Regions from separate parts of the Pseudoalteromonas sp. SG44-5 genome, predicted to be linked through region 3. Evidence: predicted binding sites of a transcription regulator. Region 3 holds the regulator's gene; each other region holds the start of a gene.

Region 1 (2,212 bases), on a different contig from region 3:
ATGTTTTTAATTTAGTAGCAAGCATGGCAGTAACAGCTTTGCTGTCAACGCCCTCAGCGAGTCCTACAAAGGTAACACGAAAGTTGTCGGCCATTTTTAATTCCCTAAGCTTTTATAGTAAAACGAGTATATACCGAAAGTGCAAAACAATTCGAGAGTGATTTATGTTTCACGGCTTGAATAATAAGCTTTAGATATAAAAACGACCCTTAAAAGGGCCGTTTATATTTTTAATAGTATGTTGGCTTAAAGACCAGCAGCAGCGCGAAGTGCTTCTGCTTTATCAGTACGCTCCCAAGGGAACTCTTCACGACCAAAGTGGCCGTAAGCCGCCGTTGGAAGGTAGATAGGGCGCTCTAAATCAAGCATTTTAATTAAACCGTAAGGGCGCAAGTCAAAGTGCTCACGAATAAGCTCAATTAAACGGCTTTCTTCTAGTTTGCTGGTACCAAAGGTTTCTACGCTTATAGACGTAGGCTCTGCAATACCAATAGCGTACGATACTTGTAGCTCACACTTATCAGCAAGGCCAGCAGCAACAATGTTTTTAGCAACATAACGTGCAGCATAGGCAGCACTACGGTCAACTTTTGATGGATCTTTACCAGAGAAAGCACCGCCACCGTGACGAGCCATGCCGCCGTAGGTATCTACAATGATTTTACGACCGGTTAAGCCACAATCGCCCATTGGTCCGCCAATTACAAAGCGACCTGTTGGGTTAATAAAAAACTTAGTCGCGCTAGTAATTAGCTCAGCAGGAAGTACCGGCTTGATGATAGTTTCCATCACCGCTTCGATTAAATCTTTTTGTGAAATATCTTCGCTGTGCTGTGTAGAAAGTACAACAGCATCAATACCTACTGGCTTGCCGTTTTCGTATGCAAACGTAACTTGTGATTTTGCATCTGGGCGTAACCAGTTAAGCTCGCCGCTTTTACGAACCTGTGCTTGGCGCTGCACTAAACGGTGTGAGTAGGTAATAGGAGCAGGCATTAGTACTTCAGTTTCGTTACATGCGTAACCAAACATTAAGCCTTGATCGCCAGCGCCTTGCTCTTCTGGGCTAGTACGGTCAACACCTTGGTTAATGTCAGGAGACTGTTTACCAATAGTGTTTAAAATTGCACATGAATCTGCATCAAAACCCATATCTGAATTAGTGTAGCCAATGTCGCGAATTGTTTTACGTGTAATTTCTTCGATATCAACCCATGCGCTAGTAGTGATTTCACCACCAACCATAACCATACCGGTTTTTACGTAAGTTTCACACGCAACTCGGGCATGAGAATCTTGCTCAAGGATAGCATCAAGTACCGCATCAGAGATTTGATCGGCGATTTTATCCGGATGACCTTCAGAAACAGATTCAGAAGTAAATAAATGTTTTGCCATTGTATTTCTGCTCACAAATATTGCGCTTCACAAACGTCGGTATTAGCGCTTAAAAATTAAGGGGCGTATTTTATCGAAAACAAAACACCTTGCATAGTGTTTTTACGCCTAGACGTCTAAATAAAATATTTAATAACTTTTCGGTCTCAAAAAATATTCATAATGACCTATTATTATGGGTTTTTAATTGCACACCGCCCCTACAATAAGTAAGAATGGACTAAACACTAGTCGCCAAGTTATACGGCGGCATAATCGAATACATAAATACCCGCGCAAAAATATATTAAGGTAGGAGAATTCATGCCATCTCGCAAAGAACTTGCAAATGCTATTCGTGTCTTGTCAATGGACGCAGTACAAAAGGCCAAATCTGGTCATCCTGGAGCCCCTATGGGCATGGCAGATATCGCAGAAGTATTATGGCGCGATTATCTAAAACATAACCCAACAAACCCAGAGTGGGCTGACCGAGATCGCTTTATATTATCGAACGGCCACGGTTCAATGCTTATTTATTCTTTATTACATTTAACGGGTTATGATTTACCGTTAGACGAAATTAAAAACTTCCGTCAAATGCATTCAAAAACACCTGGTCACCCAGAGTACGGTTATGCACCAGGAATCGAAACTACTACCGGCCCGTTAGGTCAAGGGATCACTAACGCAGTAGGTATGGCAATTGCCGAAAAAGCGCTAGCTGCACAGTTTAACCGTGAAGGTCACGATATTGTTGATCACTTTACCTATGCATTTATGGGCGACGGCTGCTTAATGGAAGGTATTTCTCATGAAGCTGGTTCACTTGCAG
Region 2 (2,212 bases), on a different contig from region 3:
AGAATAAGCATGTCTGGTTTTTCAAGTAACAGTCGGCATATAGCAACACGGCGGCGTTCACCACCCGAAAGGTGCTCAATTTTAGCATCCCACTCAGGTAAACGTAGTGCATCGGCAGCGCGCTCTAAAACGTTGTCTATGTTGTGACCATCGTGCGCTTGAATAACCGCTTCAAGCTCGCCTTGCTCTTTTGCAAGTGCGTCAAAGTCAGCGTCTTCCATGGCGTATTCGTTATACACTTCGTCAAGGCGTTTAAGCGCGTATTTAACTTCGCCAACAGCTTGCTCAACGATTTCGCGTACGGTTTTGCTTTCGTCTAAAACAGGTTCTTGCGGTAAGTAACCAATTTTAGTGCCTGGTTGTGGAAAGGCATCACCTTCAAAGTCTTGGTCAACACCGGCCATAATACGTAGCAATGTTGATTTACCAGAGCCGTTTAAACCAAGCACACCAATTTTAGCGCCCGGGAAAAAGTGTAACGAGATGTCTTTTAAGATAGTGCGCTTAGGTGGCACAACCTTAGAAACTCGACTCATCGAGAATATAAATTTATCAGGTAAAACCATGGAAAAAACCTTCAAATAATAATAAAAATTACAATGCTCTATTGTAGTGGTTGACGGGTGAGGCAGTCAACGAATGGCCAATTTTAAACCGACAAACAAACTATAAAGTGCGCAAAAACGATTATAAAATAGGATGAAAAAATTTCATTTGGATATTTAGACATCTATACATCTATTGGTTGATATTTTTTCTTATCTGTTCATAATAAGTTTTCGGTTTTGATGAATAGGAGTAAAAGGATGCCAATTACAGTAAAAGACGAGCTACCAGCTATTGCTCGCCTGCGCCAAGAAAACGTATTTGTAATGCCACAAACTCGTGCAAAAACGCAAGAAATTCGCCCCATGCGTTTGGCTATTCTTAATTTAATGCCTAATAAAGTTGAAACCGAAGTACAGTTTATTCGTTTGCTTGCCAATTCGCCCTTGCAAGTAAATGTAGAACTACTGCGTCTAGACACTCATCGCAGTAGCAGTAATTCAGAGCAGCACCTAGACACCTTTTATCGTTATTTTTCAGAAGTAAAAAACAATAACTACGATGCATTAATAGTTACCGGCGCGCCGCTAGCGCATTTAGAGTACCAGGATGTAGCTTACTGGGATGAGTTTACCGCAATTTTAGATTGGGCTGAGCAGCATGTTACGTCTACACTTTTTTCGTGTTGGGCAGCGCATGCAGCGCTTTATCATCATTATAAAATAAAGCGCGATTTAAAAACCGATAAACTGTGTGGCGTATTTACGCACCAATGTTATTTTGAACATGGGGCGTTAACGCGCGGCTTTGACGACACCTTTTTAGTACCGCATTCGCGTTATGGCCATGTAGATGTAAATAAAATAAATGCTTGCAATGAACTAGTCGTGCTAGCGGGTTCTAAGAAAGTAGGTGCTTACTTAGTTAAAAATAAGTCGGGCAGCCAAGTGTTTATTACCGGCCACCCAGAGTATGACGCCGACTCGTTAAAAGCTGAATACCAACGCGATTGCGAAAAAAGCGACAATGCGCCCAAACCCGAAAATTACTTTCCAGATGATGATGCAACTAAACAACCTTCAAAAACGTGGCAAAGCCATGCTTTTTTACTTTTTTCGAACTGGTTAAATTATTACGTGTACCAAACTACACCCTATGATATTAATTTAGTTAGCCAAGACGTAAGGACTAACAACTATGCCGAATAACCCTCTTAATAATGACCAAAATAAGCACGACGAACTAAGTGCAGCGTTAAAAGAGCGAATTTTAATTTTAGACGGCGCTATGGGCACTATGATCCAAGCACACCAATTAGAAGAGCAAGACTATCGCGGTGAGCGCTTTAAAGATTGGCATGTACTTATTCGCGGTAATAACGATTTACTAAGCCTTACGCAGCCTAAAATAATTACCGATATTCATCGTAGCTTTTTAGCTGCCGGTGCCGATATTATCGAAACCAATACCTTTAACTCCACCACCATTTCGATGGAAGATTACGACATGGCTAATCTAAGCCGTGAAATAAACCTAGAGTCGGCAAAATTGGCACGGCTACTTTGCGATGAGTTTAGTGCTAAAACACCCGAAAAACCACGTTATGTAGCGGGCGTACTTGGGCCAACATCAAAAACTTGTTCATTGTCGCCCGATGTAAACGATC
Region 3 (2,212 bases):
ATTGTATGTTTAGGTGCCGGCGCTGCAGCGATTGCTTGTATGGAGTTATTAATTAAGTGTGGTGCACTGCGTGAACATATTTATATGCTTGATCGTAAAGGTGTTATTCACACTCGCCGTGATGATTTAAACGAGTACAAACAGTTATTTGCTAACAATACCGATAAGCGTACATTACAAGATGTAATTGAAGATGCTGACGTATTTGTTGGTGTGTCGGGCCCTAACTTATTATCGGCCGATGATTTAAAATTAATGGCAGCAAAGCCAGTCGTATTTGCTTGTTCGAACCCAGATCCAGAGATTGATCCGGCACTGGCACACGGCGCACGAAGCGATTTAATTATGGCAACAGGGCGCTCAGATTACCCTAACCAAGTTAATAACGTGTTGTGTTTTCCGTTTATTTTCCGTGGTGCACTTGATGTGCGTGCTAGTGAAATTAACGATGAAATGAAAATTGCAGCAGTTGAAGCTATTCGTAGTATTGCCAAAGAGCCGGTTCCACCAGAAGTACTAAAAGCTGCCGGTGTCGATAAGCTAGCGTTTGGTGCAGAGTATATTATTCCTAAGCCTATGGACCCGCGTTTATTGCCGCGTATTGCTAAAGCAGTTGCATTAGCAGCCATTGCTTCAGGCGTAGCGCAAATAGAGCTGCCAGCAAACTATATGGAATAAGCAGCATTATGTTGCTCGGTATTAAGTTACTTCAGTGTAATTTATAGCCATAAAAAAACCTCAGCATGGCTGAGGTTTTTTTGTTTAAAAGCCGCTGTTTAGTCTTCGTTTAAAACAGGAACTTCTAAGCCCATTTCTTGCATTATTTTTTTCACTTCTTCAGGCACTTTTTCGGCGTTATCTTTACGTAAATCATCATCGTTAGGTAACGGTTGCCCAGTAAACGCATGCAAAAATGCTTCACATAATAGCTCGCTATTAGTTGCATGGCGTAAGTTATTAATTTGCCTACGGGTGCGTTCATCGGTTAGTACTTTTAATACATTTAGCGGGATCGAAACGGTGATCTTTTTAACTTGCTCTGATTTTTTCCCGTGTTCTGCGTATGGGTGAATATACTCGCCATTCCATTTTGCCATAAGATGTATCGTTGCCTCAGATTATTAATTGCTCACCCTACTAAAAAATAGCGCGAATATGCGTGAAATTCTATCGATTTAAACAAATTAGTCAAATACTTGTTGCACAGATGGCTAGGTGTTTAAATGTTTTGACTTCTTAAGTTGAATGAATTACTGTTTTAGACGTCTAAACATCTAAATAAAGCAGGTAATAAATATGAGTGAAAAAAATAAAGCGACAATTGCAGTTCGCAGTGGTGTCGATGCTGATAAGCACCATGGCGCGGTTGTGCCTCCGCTGTATTTATCAACCACTTATTCGTTTGCCGACTTTGATACAAAACGTCAATATGACTATGGCCGCAGTGGTAATCCAAATCGTGATACTTTAGCCCAAGCACTCAGCGAACTCGAAGGTGGTGCTCGCGGCATTATTACTGCAACAGGAATGGCTGCCGTACATTTAGCCACTCAGCTGCTTAATAGTGACGATACGTTAGTGATCCCCCATGATTGTTATGGCGGCAGCTATCGCTTATTTACCTCATTACAAAAGCGCGGCCTATTAAAACTCGAAGTGTTAGATTTAACTAAACCAGAAAGTTTGCAGCAAATTTTAGTAATCAAACCTAAGTTAATTTGGATAGAAACCCCTAGTAACCCTATTTTACGTTTAACTGATATTAAAGCAGTAACCGATATTGCGAAACAATGCGGTGCTTTGGTAGCCGCAGATAACACTTTTTTATCGCCTGCATTACAAAACCCGATTAAATTTGGCGTTGATATTGTGGTGCACTCAACCACTAAGTACATAAATGGCCACTCAGACGTGGTTGGCGGTGCGGTTATTGCTGCAACTGACGAACTAGGTGAAGAACTGGCTTGGTGGGCAAATAATATTGGTATAACGGGGGCACCGTTTGATAGTTACTTAACTTTGCGTGGCTTGCGTACTTTAAATGTACGCTTACGGCAGCATCAAGAAAATGCCTTAGCTATTGCTAAGTACCTTGAAAGCTCAAAATTTGTTAGCCAAGTATATTACCCGGGGCTAGAGTCGCATCCACAACATGAATTGGCTAAAGCACAGCAACTTGGTTTTGGTGGCATGGTTAGTTTTGACATTAAAG
Region 4 (2,212 bases), on a different contig from region 3:
CCATGGTGGCTTTTAATAAGCGGTATAAGTTAATTGATGCGTCAATTTCTTCTTTACGGTTAGTTAAGCTTTCTATATTTAAGCCCAGCGGCACGTTTAAATGCGCACAGCTTTTAAGTATTAAATCGAGATTTTCGCGGCAAATACGTACCGATTCACTCAGCGTATTGTTCGCATCAAGCATGCGCCATTTAGTGGCCTCTGGCACTGAGATCCCCAACCATTGCATAAACTCTAAGGTTTTTTCGCCGCCGCACGGAGTAAAAGTTAAAATAAGGCGCTTAGGCTCAAGCCCTTGTGCTTTACAACTACGTGCATAGCTAGTTATTAACTCTATTGTTGCTTGTGCGTCGTAAACCGCTTGCGAAATAAAGAACTTACAGCCTTGAGCGGTTTTTTCTATTAGGCGCTCGTGTTCATTACGTTTATTAGAATGACGCTCTGCAATAGTAACGCCGCCTAAAAAGAAGTCATCAGATTGCTCTGCCAGCGTTTTATACGCATCTGGTAGGCTTAGTTTTATATCGCCTATCGATGATGGGCTACCTACTAAAACAATATTTTTTAAATCGTAGTCGTTTTTAGTTTCACTTAGCCAATCTTTAAACTCGTTCGCACTGCGTTGCGCCACACTTTTATAGGTAATTACATCAAGGTGCGATAAGCCACGTAATAGGTTGCTGTATTCACGTGGATCGACAGTTTGCCTAAATGGAAACGGACGCGCTTGATTAGTACGGCTGCTTTCGTCTTGAATGTCGTAAATTATTACGCCGTCGTATTCAATTTCGTGTAGGCGACCCAATAGCTTTTCTGCAATGGTTTTTAGTTGCGCTTTATCGGTACCAATTTTTGGCGGCGTAGTACCAATAAGGTATACGCCTTGATTGCTATCTTCTATTTTCTCTTGAAGTGATAAAGCCATAATCCTCATTCCAGCTTAGTTTGTTACGATGGAATTAATATAGCAGCCATTTAGATGGCTAGATAGCTTTATTTAATGAAAGTTTTTCAATCGTAGTGAGGTTTATTCATACAAGCTCGTTACCAATTAGTAAATTTGATACAGTTGTTTACATAATAACAACGCTTTAGGCTCTTATTATTGGCGGCTTTGCGGCATAATCAGATGGTACTTTTTATTAAACTAGCTCAACGTTTAGCGATTAAAATTGATTGCTATAAAAGGAAAAACAATGAAATTTAAATTTTTAGCAACCAGTTTAGCGGTATCGCTGGCACTGTCGGGTTGCGCTATTGAACAAAATCAAACGAGCCAAGCAGTAACACAACAACAAACAAACACTACGGGCGAGGGCGTTTTTTCACAAGACTACTTACTAGAAGAGCTTGAAAATGGCTTGCGCGTTATGGTGGTTAAAACCGATTACCCTGATGTAGTCTCGTTGCAAATTCCTGTATCGGTAGGATCACGTAATGAAACGCAAGCGGGTAAAACGGGCTTTGCGCATTTTTTTGAACACATGATGTTTAAAGGCTCTGAAAAATTTCCTGAGGCTGTGTATTCAAGTATTTTAAAAAATTCTGGCGTTGATAACCGCGCTTACACCACCAACGATTACACTAACTATCATTTAAACTTTTCAAAGCAGCATCTTGATAAAGTACTTGAACTTGAAGCTGATATTTTTCAAAATTTAACCTATACCGAAGAGCAATTTAGAACCGAAGCGCAAACGGTAAAAGGCGAGTACTTAAAAAATAATGCCAGCCCAGTGCGTAAATTACTTAGCGCAGTACGCGAAGAGGCCTTTGAGCAACACACTTATAAACACACCACTATGGGCTTTTTTAAAGACATAGAAGCCATGCCTGATCAAATGGCTTATGGTAAAGAATTTTTTGCCAAATTTTATAAGCCCGAATATGTATCACTTGTAATTGTGGGTGATGTAGACCCAAAAGCCACTATGGCTATGGTTAAAAAACACTGGGGTGCGTGGAAAAAGGGTGACTATGTTGCCGACATTAAAGCAGAGCCAACACAGCAAGCGCCAAAATATAGTCATCAACAAAACCCAGGCTTACCAGGGCATTGGTTATTAGTATCGTATAAAGGCACTGCGTGGGAGCCGGCTAAAAAAGACAGAGCTGCGCTTGATTTACTCTCGCAGCTTTATTTTTCAAACAACTCAGATTTATACCAAGAGCTAGTGGTAGATAAACAAATTGCCAGCCAAATGTTTAGCTA

What was found. Region 3 encodes MetJ, which represses methionine synthesis genes. Its sites were predicted from a motif close to TAGACGTCTAGACGTCTA; they were not measured.
Positions count from the first base shown of each region.
Region 1: metK (methionine adenosyltransferase) is a predicted target of MetJ. The motif match lies at 1,500-1,517, and genes of this name have one in related genera.
Region 2: metA (homoserine O-succinyltransferase) is a predicted target of MetJ. The motif match lies at 724-741, and genes of this name have one in related genera.
Region 4: H5079_RS07020 (methylenetetrahydrofolate reductase) is a predicted target of MetJ. The motif match lies at 969-986, and genes of this name have one in related genera.

Region 1 is NZ_JACJES010000004.1:45,897-48,108, reverse strand. Features, by position in the region: gene H5079_RS06890 (hypothetical protein) at 1-94, opposite strand, end outside; gene metK (methionine adenosyltransferase) at 247-1,398, opposite strand; gene tkt (transketolase) at 1,702-2,212, shown strand, end outside.
Region 2 is NZ_JACJES010000027.1:22,596-24,807, forward strand. Features, by position in the region: gene ettA (energy-dependent translational throttle protein EttA) at 1-566, opposite strand, end outside; gene metA (homoserine O-succinyltransferase) at 807-1,754, shown strand; gene H5079_RS16650 (homocysteine S-methyltransferase family protein) at 1,744-2,212, shown strand, end outside.
Region 3 is NZ_JACJES010000005.1:68,121-70,332, forward strand. Features, by position in the region: gene H5079_RS08000 (malic enzyme-like NAD(P)-binding protein) at 1-678, shown strand, start outside; gene metJ (met regulon transcriptional regulator MetJ) at 777-1,097, opposite strand; gene metB (cystathionine gamma-synthase) at 1,297-2,212, shown strand, end outside.
Region 4 is NZ_JACJES010000004.1:79,332-81,543, reverse strand. Features, by position in the region: gene H5079_RS07020 (methylenetetrahydrofolate reductase) at 1-925, opposite strand, end outside; gene H5079_RS07015 (pitrilysin family protein) at 1,197-2,212, shown strand, end outside.